3 regions of the Micromonospora taraxaci genome follow, and region 3 is predicted to be linked to each of the others. Evidence: riboswitches for the same ligand, from Rfam matches in the RefSeq annotation. Region 3 holds a riboswitch; each other region holds the start of a gene.
The links. A riboswitch is a leader RNA that binds a small molecule or an ion and turns the genes downstream of it on or off. The one in region 3 is predicted to bind cyclic di-AMP.
Positions count from the first base shown of each region.

Region 1 (4,820 bases), 5.1 Mb from region 3:
ACGACGGTAGCGTGAGGTCGTGCTTCCGGTCGCGTTCACCTGTCCGCTGTGGTGGGTGGCGCGCTGGGCGACGCGGGTGCTGACCAGCCTCGCCGTCGTCGCGGCCCTGGCGCTCGGCGCGGGCCCGGCCTCGGCCGCTGTGCCAACTCCGTTCGCCCTCGGCGCACTCCCGGCGACCTGCCCGTCCACCTCCGCGCAGGGGGCGGTGCACGAGGCGCAGGCGACGACCGAGGAGCCCGTCGAGGAATTCTCCTCGGCGTGGTCGGTCGACCCGCAATCGGCTCCGCCCGGCGACCAGGCCACTGCCCGGACCGGCCCGCTGCCGGTGCGCGCGGCCGGGTCCGACCGGCTGCCCCTGGTCCACGGCCCGAGCAGCCGGGCACCCCGGGCGCCACCCGGGCGCTGAGTCACCGGGACGAGCGTCCCGCCCGCCGCGCCTGTCGACCCACCAGCTCCGCGCCCCACCGGCCCGTGCTCCGCCCTGGCCCGGTGGCGGTGGGGCTCCCCATCGCATCGCTCTCTCCCGAGGTGCCGACCATGGAGACCGCCGTCTTCTACCAGTTCGTGACCGAGGTGCCGCAGGCCGCCGCCATCTGGTCCACCCTGTTCCTGCTGGCCCTGGGCGTACTCGCCCTGCTGGTGGCCCGCCCCGAGCGGGACACACCCTCGGACGACCCGCGCACGGCCGCCCCCACCGCTCGTGAGGTGGCCGCCGCCGAGGCTGCCGACCTGCGCCGGTACGCCGAGGAGGTAGCGGTCGCCGCGACCGGCGCGGCCAGGACCGCGCAGCGGCGACGTGCTGACTGGCTGACCGCTCAGGAGGAGATGGAGCGGGCCTGGTGCGCCTACGACGAGGCGGACACCGCCGCCCGTCGCTTCGCCGGCGCCGAGGCGCTGCCCACCCCGCAGACCCCCCGCACCCCGGCCGAGTACGCCGCCCGCGAGCGCTACCTGCACCGGGCCGCGATGACGGCGTACTGGCGGGGTGACCTGAGCATGGCGCAGCTCGGCGACGTGTTCGCGCACCGGCGCGGCTGGGATCCCCGGCGGCACCCGGTCGAGCAGGAGGTGCTGTTCAGCCGGACGATCCGGGACGCCAGGCTGGCCGACTACCAGGCCGCCGCATCCCGGGAGCGTGCTGCCTGGCGGGACGCGGAACTGGCTGCCGACTCAGCGCGAGCCCTCGCAGCGGAGACCTGCGCGGCGGCGGCCCGGCTGCGACCGAACCCGCTACCCGCGCGCCGGGCGGTGACCGGTGTGTTCCGACCCGCTGTCGTGGCGCGGTGGCGGCCGGCGCGGGCGAGTTGAGCCCGATCCGTGACGTGAGCCGGCTCACGCCGACCGAGAATCGGGCGTCCGGCGCGATCGGCACGATTCTTCCGGTGAATCTGGTCGCATTCTCGGCGGCCTGTCCGGTTGTCGCCCGTAGGCGTCACCGTAACCGCTTGTCCCATCGAGTCACGTCAGCGGCAATACGCGCAGAAATTGCTACGCTATTTCAGGTTTACGCAGGTGGAGCTGGCTTGGCAGGGGTGCGGACGGGCCAGTACTGTCGTCCCGTCCGGTGCGGTAACCGATCGCAAGAGGCGACGCCGCGCCGACCCGCTCAATCGTGATGAACGAACCGGGGACCCACCAGTAAGTCCGGGGTGAATCCGCGAGCCACAGCCCGCGGTAGGGCGATCTTCCCGCCCGAATCCGTCAGCTAACCCGGTAGGCGGTGTCGGAAGGAGTTCCATCCTCGTGCAGCACCTTTCCACCCCTCGGTTGTTCCCTCGCCTCCACGGCGCAGCGGTGCCCCCGCTCATTCGTCCAGTGACGGTGAGCTGACCCCCGGGTCATCGCCTCACCGCCCGGCCACGCCGGGCGTTCCCCTGAGCGGTTCACCATCCGCGGACCACGGTCCGCGCGCTGGCGCCTGCCCGGATACCGGTCCGGTCGCCGGTGTGCCGCTCTCCCCCCGATCCGTGGAGGACCCCGTGAAGCACACCCTGCAGCGTCAGCTCCGCCGTTTCGCCACCGAGCGCCCGTACCAGATCGTTGCCGCCTCCGCCGCGGCCCTCGCGATCGCCACCACCACCGGCGCCCTGCTCACCACCGCCGACGACGCACCCGCCGGCCAGCGCACCGCGACCACCGTCGCCGAGATGCGCAGCGACGTTGCCGCCTCCCGCGGCGAGGTGCGTGAGGCGTCCCCGTCGGCCAGCGCCGCGCCGAGCACCGCCGCCCCGGCCACCAGCGCCGCGTCGCCGGCGGCCAAGGCGAAGGCCAACCCCGACCTCACCCGTAAGCCGACGCCGCCGAAGCCACCCGCGACCAAGGTGCTGGCCTACGACTACGAGGCGCAGAACACGTACTACAACTGCGGCCCGGCGGCCACCCGGAACGCCCTCAGCGCCACCGGTATCGACCGCACCCAGGAGGAGCTCGGCGCCGAGCTGGGCACCACCGAGATGGGCACCAACTCGGCCGAGGACACCACCCGCGTCCTCAACGCCGAGGTGAAGGGTTCCCCGTACCGGACTCGGATGTTCGCCGGCGCCCCCAGCCCGGCCCAGATGGACCGGCTCCAGGCCGACGTCGTCAAGGCCATCACCGACGGCCGTGGCGTGGTCGCGAACGTCGTCGGCGACGCCGTCGACACCAACGGCGGTTACCACTCCTACGGCGGCGGGCACTACATCGCCGTCGTGGGTTACAAGGACAACGGCCGCACCGTGCGGATCGCCGACTCGGCCAACGCGGCCGACCCGTCGTACTGGATCACCACCATCGACCTGGCCAACTGGATCGCCAGCCGGGGCTACTCCGCCTGACCCAGGCACGCTGACCGCCGCGGGCGTCGTCCCCCACAAGGGGGCGGCGCCCGCGGCGTTTTTCGTCGGTGCCGTCAGCGTCGCGCGGGAAGCGGCGTGGATGACGACTCTCGTACCGGGCCGTGAACCGTGGGAGACTGCGGCCGTGGTGGATGAATCGGGTGGTCAAGCCGGTCGCGGGCGGGTCCTGCTGCTCCTGCACGGAATGGGCACGACCGGGGACGTCTGGTTGCCGTGGGCGCCGCTGCTGGAGCAGCGCTGGGCGGGGCGGTGGCTGGCACCGGACCTCGCCGGCCACGGCTGGGCGGAGCCGCTGCCGTCGTACACCTTTGCGGGGTTCGCCGACCGGATAGCGCGCGGCCTGGCGCTCGGCGACCGGCTCGTCGTGCTCGGGCACTCGCTGGGCGGGGTGGTCGGCCTCGCGCTGGCCGCGAACGCCGCCGGGGCGCCCGTGGACGCCGTGGTCGGGCTGGGCATCAAGGCCGTCTGGTCACCCGACGAGCTGGCCCGCGCCGCCGACCTCGCCGCCCGTCCGGTCAGCTGGTTCGCCACCCGCGCCGAGGCGGCACGCCGCTACCTTCGGGTGTCCGGCCTGGCCGGCCTGGTCCCGCCGGACCATCCGGTGGTGGACGCCGGCCTGCGTCAGGTCGACGGCCGGTGGCGTCTCGCCATGGACCCGACCGCGTTCGCCGTCGGCGAGCCCGACCTGGCCGCGCTGCTGGCGGCGACCGACGCGCCGGTCGTGCTGGCGCGCGGGGAACACGACCCGATGGTCAGCGACGAACAACTCAAGGAGTACGGGGTGCCGGTCGCCACGCTGCCCGGTCTCGGCCACAATGCGCACGTGGAGGACCCGGCGGCCGTGCTGGCGCTGCTCGACCCGTATCGCTGAGCGGTCCCGAGCGGAAATATCGGTCGTGCGACCGGGCTCCCGACGCCTACATTCGCCCGGATGCCTGCCGTTGATCCGTCCCTTGTGGTCAGCGTGAGCCTGAATGTCGTCGACTCTCGACTCGACGATGCCGCGCGTCGGTGCCGATCCCTGGTCGCCTCGCTCGGCGCGGTGGGTCTGGTGGCGTCCCGCACCGAAGCGGACCATCCCCGCGACGGGGTGAACGTCGACCTGACGCTGATGCCGTCCGTCCCGTCCGCTCCGGGCGCTGAGGCGGTCCGTCACCTGGCCGCGCCACTGCTGACGCGCTTCCGGTGGAGCCGTGGCGATCTCGAGGTGGACGAATCGGCGGCCGGTCACCCGACGGGTTTCGCCGCCGGTCGGGAGCGGACGACCGACGGCGTGACGCCGATCTGCGTGTCCATCTGCGCGGCCGCCGACACCGAAGGCGAGTGGTGGGACCCGCCGGAGTGGCTGCCCGCCGACGAATCCGTCGTTCCTGTCCGGCGACGGGTCAGGCGGCTGCCGGCTGCGGCGTCCGACGACGACGTCGTGGCCCGGGTGCACGCCCGGCTGACCGCCCCCGATCTCGACACGGCTCTGGTCCGCTGCCTTCCGCTGCTCGGGCGGCCGGACGTGTGGTCCGTCGACCTGCGACAGATGGCGACCGACGACGGCGTCTGGAGTCTGGCCCTGCTCCTGGTGCTGCCTCTGGTCGACGTGTCACCGCAGGCTCCCTTCGGGACCGCTGTGGACGCCCTGGCCGCCGAGTTCGGATCGCCGTCGGGGCACCTACGCAGGTCACCGTTTGGAACGTGGATGGTGGCGGCGATGGAGACGACCCGGCCGCTCAGCGACGCGCCGGCGGTCGAGGCGCTGTACGTGCGGACCGGAATCGACCCGTTCGACCCGGGGCCGGTCGACCGGCCGGTGGAGATCCGGGAGATGGTGCTCCGAGGCCAGGACGAGGACGGTCCGGACGAGGCCGAGTTGATACGCGCGATCGAGGAGGCGTTGCGAGACGCCGTACGTGTCCTGCTGGTGGTCGACGTCACCGGCCCGGTTGCGGACGCCAGGGCCGTGGTCCGGGGCCTCGTTCGGATCGAGGACGA
Region 1 is NZ_VIWZ01000001.1:5,311,874-5,316,693, reverse strand. It holds gene FHU34_RS24025 (hypothetical protein) at 20-406, shown strand; gene FHU34_RS24020 (hypothetical protein) at 538-1,308, shown strand; cyclic di-AMP (ydaO/yuaA leader) riboswitch at 1,594-1,735, shown strand; gene FHU34_RS24015 (C39 family peptidase) at 1,968-2,816, shown strand; gene FHU34_RS24010 (alpha/beta fold hydrolase) at 2,962-3,708, shown strand; gene FHU34_RS24005 (hypothetical protein) at 3,769-4,820, shown strand, end outside.
Region 1: linked by a shared signal. The riboswitch ahead of FHU34_RS24015 (C39 family peptidase) and the one ahead of FHU34_RS00970 (C40 family peptidase) in region 3 are both predicted to bind cyclic di-AMP.

Region 2 (4,820 bases), on a different contig from region 3:
GGGCGTACACCGAGTTGGTCGCCGGCAACAGGCGCTTCGTCGACGGCGCTCCTCGCCACCCCAACCAGGACGCCGGGCACCGGGCCGCCGTGGCCGACGGGCAGCACCCGTTCGCGGTGATCGTCGGCTGCTCCGACTCACGGCTGGCCGCCGAGATCATCTTCGACCGCGGGCTGGGTGACCTGTTCGTGGTCCGGACCGCCGGCCACACCGCCGGCCCGGAGGTGCTCGGCAGCGTGGAGTACGCGGTGACAGTGCTCGGTACCCCGCTCGTGGTGGTGCTCGGTCACGACTCGTGCGGCGCGGTGCAGGCGGCCCGGGAGGCCGCCGCGACCGGCACCCGACCGCCGGGGCACCTGCCCGCGGTGGTCGACGCCGTGCTGCCCAGCCTGCGCCGGGCCGAGGCCGAGGGTGTGCAGGACATCGACGGCATCGTCGACGTCCACATCGCACAGACCGTCGAGACGTTGCTCGGCCAGTCGCCCGTGCTGGCCGGTGCGGTGGCGCAGGGGCGGTGCGCGGTGGTGGGTGTGTCGTACCGGCTCGCCGCTGGAGAGGTGCGCGCGGTGGCCGCCGTGCCGGCCGGCCTCACGACGCTCGACGCCGACCCGGCAGCGCCCGCCGCGGCCTGACACGACGAGGGCCGCGCGTTTCGGGGCCTGACGCGAGACGAGGGCCGCTCCGCGCGACGCGGAACGGCCCTCGACGAATGTCCTGCGGGTCAGAGCAGCGACATGTGGACGTGGTCGGTGTGGTTCGACGGCCCGCTGTACGAACTCCAACCGGTCGCCGGGAACCAGATCTGCCGGTTCCAGATGACGTAGTAGATGCCCAGCCGGTCGGCGTTACGGATGAGGAAGGCGGCGACGTTGTTGCCGTACTTCCGGGTGTCGTCGTTGTGCCACGGGGCGAAGCCGCTCTTCTGCAACGACCAGTCGCAGGCGCGGCCCTTCGGGTGCTCCCACGGCCCACCGGAGCGGTAGCAGCCGACGAACCGGTTGAAGCCGGCCGCCTTGACCTCCTTGTACGCGTGCAGCGTGCGGGGCGTGACGCAGCCGGACGTGGTCGGGTCCTTCTCGCTGCACGACTGCGGCTTCCAGTCACCGTCGGCGGTGCGACCCGGGCCGATCTTGGCGACCTTCGAGGTGGCGTCGACCAGGCCGCCGGTGAAGCCCTTGCCGCCGACGAGGGAGAGCGCCTTGTCCGCCTCGCTCTTGCGCTTGGCCATCAGGGCGGTCTGCTTCTGCTGCTCGCGGACCTCCGCGTCGAGAAGTAGCTTGGCCTGCTCGGCGCGGGCCTTCACCGCGTTGACCTCGGCGAGCTTCTTCTCGTTGACCATGTTCATCTCGTCGAGCAGCGAGGCCCGCTGGACGAACGCGTCGGGAGCCTTGCTCTCCAGCAGCATCGCGAGCGCGCCGATCCGGCCGGTCCGGTACGACTGGGCGGCGATCTGCCCGACCTGGGGGGCCAGCGCGTCCAGGTCGGCCCGGGCCCGATCGACCTGCTGCGTCAGCTCGCTCTGCCGCTTCTTGGACTTGTCCAGTTGGGACTTGGCGGCGGAGTAGTCGCGGTTGGCCTGCTCGATGACGTCGGTGAGCAGCTTTGGCTCGCCGTCCTCCTCGTGCCCGGACGGGGTGGGAGTCGTCGGGGCGGCGTGGGCCGGGAGGGGCCCGGCGAGCACGGTGAGTGCGGCGATCACGGCCACCACGGGTGTCAACCAGCGGCGTAGGGGTGCCGTCACAATGTTCCCTTCCGTCGACCGCCGACCGGGTTAGCTGACGGGTTCGGGGCGGAAGTGGCCCCTACCGCTGACGCGGATTCACCCCACGTACCTGGGTCCCCGGCTCGCCGGTTGGCGATTGGGCGGTGGCACCGCAGACGCCGCTTCGCGCCTTCATCGGTGACCGGCAGCGAGGTTACCCGAGAGTCGACCGGGTGAGCTACGCCTGGATGCCGACCAAAAGTGTCATTTCGCCATAGCGTTGAGTGACCAGTGACGCGGTTCTCAGGGTGGAGGCCCGATCTGGTCACGCTGAGGAGTGTCACCATGTCGTATCCGTGCTCCTGTTCGGCTCCGGCCACCGGTCGGCGGCGGTAGATGGGGGTGGAGTCCGCGTCGGGTCCGACTCGTCGGGGTGACCCGTTCGCGGTGAGATCAGTGCGGCCAGTGCCTCCGCCCGGTCCGTCTGCGGTCGCGGGGCGGAAGCGTCGGCGGGCGACGTGGCGTCGGTGCGACCGGCGGCGGGCGACAGAGCGTCGGTGCGACCGGCGGCGGTCACCACCGCCGCCAGTCCGGTGGTCAGCGGCACGGCGGCGATCAGGCCGAGGGTGGCGACCGCGCTGCGGACGATCTCCTGGGCGAGGAACTCGCTGGTGAGGATCTGCCCGATCGGCCGCGCGTCCGCGGTGAGCAGGAGCAACAGCGGCAGCGACGCGCCCGCGTACGCCAGCACGATGGTGTTGACAGTGGACGCGATGTGCGCCCGACCGACCCGGGTTGCCGCGCGGTACAGCTGCAACCGGGTCAGGCCGGGGTTGGCGTGCGCCAGTTCGGTGACGGTGGCCGCCTGGGTGACTGTCACGTCGTCGAGCACCCCGAGCGATCCGATGATGATTCCGGCGAGCAGCAGGCCGTGCAGGTCCACGTCGCCCTGGAACATCGACAGGGTGGTGGCTTCCTCGCTGCCGAAGCCGGTGAGGTGGGTCGCGGCGGTGGCGACGGTGGCGAGCACGCCGGTCAACACCAGGCTGCCCAGGGTGCCGAGCACCGCTACCGAGGTCTGTGCGCTGACCCCGTGTGTCAGGTAGAGCACCACGAACATGATCAGGGCGGCGCCGACCACCGCCACCAGCAGGGGTGACTTCCCCGCGCCGATACCCGGCAGTACGAAGGTGAGCAGGATGGCGAAGCTGGCGGCCAGCCCGGCGAGCGCGGCGAGACCCCGCCACCGACCGAACGCGACGATCGCGGCGGCGAAGACGACGGCCAACCACAGCATCGGGGTGCCCCGCTGGTGCTCGGCGACGTTCCAGTTGCTGATGGTGGGATCGGTGGGGTCGGTCAGCTCGACCAGGATGACCTCGTCGCCGACCTCCACCCGGGGTGCGCCCGGCCCGTCGGGCACCGGCGTCTCGACCTGCTGTCCGGCCGACGGCCCGTCGTCCACGCGGACGTCGACAGTGCCGCAGCGCCCGTCGCCGACGCGCGGTGTGCCCTCGGGGCTCGACGGCGACGGCGGGCACGGCTCCATCACCACCCGGGTCACAGTGCCGCTGTAGCGCGGCACGTCCGCCCCGCCGTCGGACTGTGGTGACCCGCCGCGCGGCCAGAGGAGCACGGCCGCGATGACGGTGGCGACGAAGAGAGGCACCACGGTCATGACGAGGATCCGTCGCACCCGGGGCGGGGCGGACGGAGCGGGACGGGCGTGGTCGGAACCCAAGGTGAGACTCCCAACGATCCGGTGCGGGGTACGTGTCAGTGGGCCGGTCGGTTCACCGTCACTGCGGAAACGTGGTGGGGGAACGCGATGGTTCGCCGGCTGACGACCGCTCGGTCACGGACGGTAGGGTCGGACCCGACCGGCCAGCCGCGACACCACCGCGCGCTGGCGCGGGTGCCCGTTCGTGCCTCGGTCTGCCGGGGGTCATCGTGGGAAATGCTAACCAGCACGGTCGGGGGATGCAGGTCGTGACGGAGTGTCGGTGGTGGAACCGCCCGCGTGGCGGTTCCCGGACCGGCATCGTGGAGACATGCCCGTGCCGTCACCGCCCGACCCCGGCCAGCACGCCCCGGCCGCGTCACCGCAGCACGACAAGCACGCCGGGCACGACAAGCACGCCGGGCACGATCCCGAGATGTTCCGTCGGCGCTTCTGGATCTGTCTGGCTCTCACGGTCCCGGTGGTCCTGACCAGCCACCTGGTGTGGGATCAGTTGGGCCTGGGTTGGGACGTACCCGGCCGCTCGTGGGTGGGCCCGGTGCTCGGCTCGGTGGTGTTCTGGTGGGGCGGCTGGCCGTTCCTCGTGGGTGTGGTGCGGGAGGTGCGGGACCGCGCGCCCGGGATGATGCTGCTGGTCGCGATGGCGATCACCGTCGCCTACGCCGCGTCCCTGGCGACCAGCGTGGGCGCCTTCGACCTGGACTTCTGGTGGGAGTTGGCCGCCCTGGTCACCATCATGCTGCTCGGCCACTGGCAGGAGATGAAGGCCATCGGGCAGGCCCGGGGAGCGCTCGCGGCGCTGGCCGCGCTGCTGCCGGACGAGACCGAGCGCGTCGCGGCGGACGGACAGGTCGAGGCGGTGGCGGTGTCCGACCTGCGGGTCGGTGACGTAGTGCTGGTCCGCCCGGGCGGTCGGGTGCCGGCGGATGGCCGCATCGTCGACGGTGACGCCGAGTTGGACGAGTCGATGATCACCGGTGAGTCACGGCCGGTCGCCCGGTCCGCGGGTGACCGGGTGGTGGCCGGCACGGTGGCCACCGACTCGGCGATCCGGGTACGCGTCGAGGCGCTGGGTGAGCAGACCGCGCTCGCCGGCATCCAGCGGATGGTCGCGCAGGCCCAGGGTTCCGGCGGGCGGGCCCAACTGCTGGCCGACCGGTTCGCCGCCGCGCTGTTCTACGTCGCCACCGGCACGGCCGTGCTGACCGTGCTGGTCTGGGCCGCGCTCGGTCGACCCGACGAGGCGGTGGTCCGCGCGGTCACCGTCCTGGTGATCGCCTGCCCACACGCCCTCGGTCTCGCCATTCCTCTCGTCGTCGCGCTCTCCACCGCGTTGGCCGCGCGGTCCGGGATCCTGGTGAAGGACCGGTTGGCGTT
Region 2 is NZ_VIWZ01000002.1:271,508-276,327, forward strand. It holds gene FHU34_RS30360 (carbonic anhydrase) at 1-632, shown strand, start outside; gene FHU34_RS30365 (coiled-coil domain-containing protein) at 722-1,741, opposite strand; cyclic di-AMP (ydaO/yuaA leader) riboswitch at 1,746-1,876, opposite strand; gene FHU34_RS30370 (YibE/F family protein) at 2,043-3,443, opposite strand; gene FHU34_RS30375 (heavy metal translocating P-type ATPase) at 3,754-4,820, shown strand, end outside.
Region 2: linked by a shared signal. The riboswitch ahead of FHU34_RS30365 (coiled-coil domain-containing protein) and the one ahead of FHU34_RS00970 (C40 family peptidase) in region 3 are both predicted to bind cyclic di-AMP.

Region 3 (4,820 bases):
CTCAGCGAGTCGCTGCCGGGCGGCACCGCCACCAACTACAACCAGGGCGACACCGGCACCCACGAGGTCGGCCACTGGCTGAACCTCTACCACACCTTCCAGGGCGGCTGCGGCGGCTCGGGTGACAGCGTCAGCGACACCCCGGCCGAGGCCTCGCCGGCGTACCAGTGCCCGACCGGGCGCGACACCTGCTCGGCGACCGGGCTGGACCCGATCACCAACTTCATGGACTACACCTACGACTCGTGCATGTACCAGTTCACCCCTGGTCAGGCCAGCCGCATGATCACCGCCTGGAACGCCTACCGCGCGGCCTAACTGCTCCGCGTACAACCGGTGTCGGCTCCGTCACGACGGAGCCGACACCGTCGTGTCAGAGCCCCGGTCAGGCGGCCGTGCACTGCACGTCACGGCTGAGGCGGGTCGGCCGAGCCTGTGGCACGGCGACCGGCGCGGCCGTCGCCGACGGGGCGTGCGGGTCCAGCCAGACCCGGACAGCCGGCCGGCTCGGCGTGACACCCGGGACGCCGGCGACGTGCTGCTCGCGGCGGGTCAGCATTGCCACGTCGACGGTGAACTCGAACAACCGCCAGTCGACCTGCTGCTCGGCCCGGGCACTCTGCGCCAGCCGCGCGACCCGGACCGGATCGGTCACCGGACGAGCGTGCCCCGCCAGGTAGGCCTCGTCGTCGCTCTCCTCCGGGGGGAACGAGTGCAGCGCGTAACGGCCGTCGCGTTCGAGGTCGCGGCGCTTCGGGGAGTCGATGATGAAGCAGAAGAGACCTTCGTCCGTGATGACCGGGGAGACCGGATGAACGCGGGGCCCGCCGTCGGCGCGGACCGTGGCCAGGTAGCCGAAGCCCGGCCCGTACTGCTGAAGGAGAACGCGGATCCCGTCGGCGAGTCGGGGCTCGTCGGCGGCGAAATCGGACCAGGAAGCCATGCGAGCATTCTATCGAACAAATGTACGACGGGCGACCTCGACGCGCTGGTCACCGGCACCGAATCCGGCCGGTTTCGGCAACGCGGCTATGGTGGTCCGATGCTGCTCTCCGACCGCGACCTGGTCTCCGAGATCAAGGCCGGCACGCTGGGCCTGGAGCCGTTCGAGCCCACCCTGGTCCAACCCTCCAGCATCGACGTCCGACTCGACCGGCTGTTCCGGGTCTTCAACAACCACCTCTACACCCACATCGATCCGGCGATGCAGCAGGACGACCTGACCTCGGCGGTCGAGGTGCCCGACGGCGAGCCGTTCGTGCTGCACCCGGGGGAGTTCGTGCTCGCCTCGACGCTGGAGGTCATCTCCCTGGGTGACCAGCTCGCCGGCCGACTCGAAGGCAAGAGCTCACTGGGCCGGCTCGGGTTGCTCACGCACTCCACCGCCGGCTTCATCGACCCCGGCTTCTCCGGACACGTGACGCTGGAGCTCTCCAACGTGGCGAACCTGCCGATCACCCTCTGGCCGGGCATGAAGATCGGGCAGCTCTGCATCTTCCGGCTCTCCTCGCCGGCGGAGCACCCGTACGGCTCGGTGGTCTACGGATCCCGCTACCAGGGCCAGCGGGGCCCGACGCCGAGCCGCGCCTGGCAGCACTGGCGCACCTGGCCGACCCGCTGAACCCGTGACGACGAGGGCCCGCCGCGACGGATCGCGACGGGCCCTTCGGTCACTCCCGATCAGCCTGGACGGCCGTAGCTGTGGATCGGGCCGTCGTCGACCTTCTTCATCTTGACCGGTTGGCCGGCCTGCGAGGCGTGCACCACCCAGCCGCCGCCGACGTACATGCCGACGTGGTGGATGTCGCTGTAGTAGAAGACCAGGTCGCCGGGGCGCAGGTCGCCCTTGCTGACGTCCTTGGTGACGCGGCTCTGCTGGGCGGCGTTGTGCGGCAACGACACACCGGCCTTCGCCCAGGCGGCCAGCATCAGCCCGGAGCAGTCGTACGAGTTGGGTCCCTCGGCGCCCCACACGTAGGGCTTGCCGATCTGTGCGCAGGCGAACTTCACCGCGACGCCCGCGGCGCCGCCGGGATAGCTGCCGGGGCAGGGCGCGGGGCGCAACGAACCACCGCCACCGTTGCCGTACACCTTGAGGCGAAGCTTCTGCAGCCGGTCGATCTCTTCGTTGATCTGCTTCTTCTTCGCGGCCAGCTGAGCCTCGGTACGGGTCAGCTGGGCCACCATCTCGTCCAGCGGCGCCTTCTGCGCGGCCAACTCGTCCCGCAGGTCGGCCACCTCGCGTACGTCCTGTTGCTGGTTGTGCGCGAACCGGTCGAGCATTTCGAGCTGACTGACCACCTCGCTCGGTGACCGGCTGCCCAGCATCGCGTTGACGGTCGACACGGTCTCACCCTTGTACGCCCGCACGGCGAGGGCGCTGACCTTGTCCATCGCGGCGTCGACCTGCTGTTCGAGCGGGGCGATGCGGGTGGCCAGAGCGTCCGCCTGCTTGCGCTTGACGGCGAGGTCGGTCCGGGTGGCGTTGTGCCGTTCGATGATCGGTTCGAGTTTGTTCCAGTCCTCGTCGATCTGACGCTCGATCTCCGCGACGGACGGGTCGGCGTGGGCCGCCGTGGCGCTGCCCGTCAGGACGACGGCGACGCCGACCAGCGCGGCGAGAGCGGTGGTGAAGCGGGACCAGCGTGGGCGCGGCACGATCGGCGTCGGGCCGGCTGCTGCCGACCGCTCGGACGACGGCCGCGGGGCATGGAGTGCCACCGGGGTTCCGTACTCCTTCTTCCTGACCGCCTACCGGGTTAGCTGACGGGTTCGGGCGGGAAGTCGGCGCCCTACCGCAGTGGCTGCGGATTCACCCCGAGGGACCTGGGTCCCCGGTTCGCTCGGAAACGACTCGGCGGTGTCGGTCCGTTACCGCCCGGGCTGGGCGGAGCTGCTATCGGGCCGACGAATGACCAGAGTAGAGACGCCTGTTACCAATCCGCAACCCGTGCGGCCGTGACACTCCGTACCGATCGAGTGGGGGTCACTGACCCGGTGTGAAGATTTCTTTCTGAGCGAGTCGATAGATGGAAAGGTATTGACGCGGACTCTCCAGCGGCGCGATGGTGACCTGACCTCTACCCGCGAGAATCTAGGGGGTTCGATGCACCATCCAACCCTGTCGACCGGCTGGCGCGCACTGCTCGCCACCACCGTCATCGCCGCCGCGAGCGCGGTGCCACTCTCGGCGGCGGCCGCCGCCGCACCCACCACCGATCGCCAGCAGCAGTACGCCGCTGCGGCGACGGAGTACGGCGTACCGGCCGGTGTGCTGCTCGGCGTCTCCTACCTGGAGTCCCGCTGGGACAGCAACGCCGGCACACCGAGCACGAGTGGTGGCTACGGCCCGATGCACCTGACCGACGCCCGCCACGTCGCCGCTCTACCCGGGCGCGGCCACCACGATGCCGGTGCCGAGGACCCACGCGGCGACGACTCCCGGCCCGCCCGGGTGCCCGCGCCCCGACCCGCCGAGGCCCCCGCGCCGGCCGCCGCCGCGTTGCAGACCGTGGACGCCGCAGCCGCGCTGACCGGCGCCACCCCCGAGGCGCTGCGCACCGATGCGGAGGTCAACATCCGGGGCGGGGCTGCGCTGCTCAGCGCGTACCAGCGGGAGTTGGGTGCACCGGTCGGCGCGGACACCGATCCGGCGGCCTGGTACGGCGCGGTGGCCCGCTACGCCGGTGCGGACAGCGCCGACGCCGCAGCGGCCTTCGCCGACGAGGTCTTCACCACCATCGCCGCAGGCGAGTCCCGGGTGACCGACGACGGTCAGCGAATCACCCTGCCGGCGATCGCGGTACAGCCCCAGCGCTCCTGGTTGGACCGGCTGGGCCTACGCCGGCTGGCCCGCCCGGACGGGGTGGAGTGCCCGCGCACCATCTCCTGCGAGTGGATCCCCGCACCCTACGAGGCGTTCGGCGACGGGGACTACGGCAACCACGATCTTTCGGACCGGCCCGCCCGGCAGAAGATCGAGTACATCGTCATCCACGACACCGAGGCGAGCTGGGCGACGACCCTGAAACTCGTCCAGGACCCGACGTACGTGAGCTGGCACTACTCGCTGCGCTCGGTCGACGGGCACATCGCCCAGCACGTGAAGACCAAGGACGTCGGCTGGCACGCGGGCAACTGGTACGTCAACGCCAAGTCGATCGGTCTCGAACACGAGGGCTTCGCCGCGCAGGGCACCTGGTACACGGAGGCGATGTACCGGACCTCGGCGAAGCTGGTCCGGCACCTGGCGCTGCGGCTGGGCATCCCGCTGGACCGCCAGCACATCATCGGCCACGACAACGTGCCCGGCACCGTCGCCTCGACCGTGCGTGGGATGCACTGGGATCCAGGCCCGTACTGGGACTGGACGCACTACTTCGACCTGCTGCACGCGCCGCGACTGGACACCGGCACCCCGGCCACCGGGCTGGTCCGGATCGACCCGGACTACGCCACCAACCAACCGGCGTTCACCGGATGCGTCACCGCAGGTGTGCCGTGCGCGCCGCGCGGCTCATCGTCGGTGGTGCTGCGGAGCGCACCGTCCGCGGACGCGCCGCTGGTCAACGACATCGCGCTCCGGCCGGACGGCACCCCGAACACGATGGCCGTGTCGGACCACGGGGCGCGGGCATCCGCCGGGCAGACGTACGCGCTCGCCGGACGGCAGGGTGACTGGACCGCGATCTGGTACCTCGGGCAGCGGGCCTGGTTCCACAACCCGGCGTCCGCGCCGACCGCCAGCTGGACCGTCGGCGTCGTGGCCACGCCGAAACCCGGACGGACGATTGTCCCCGTGTACGGACGGGCGTACCCGG
Region 3 is NZ_VIWZ01000001.1:191,055-195,874, forward strand. It holds gene FHU34_RS00955 (zinc metalloprotease) at 1-318, shown strand, start outside; gene FHU34_RS00960 (pyridoxamine 5'-phosphate oxidase family protein) at 386-943, opposite strand; gene dcd (dCTP deaminase) at 1,043-1,621, shown strand; gene FHU34_RS00970 (C40 family peptidase) at 1,681-2,721, opposite strand; cyclic di-AMP (ydaO/yuaA leader) riboswitch at 2,735-2,870, opposite strand; gene FHU34_RS00975 (N-acetylmuramoyl-L-alanine amidase) at 3,107-4,820, shown strand, end outside.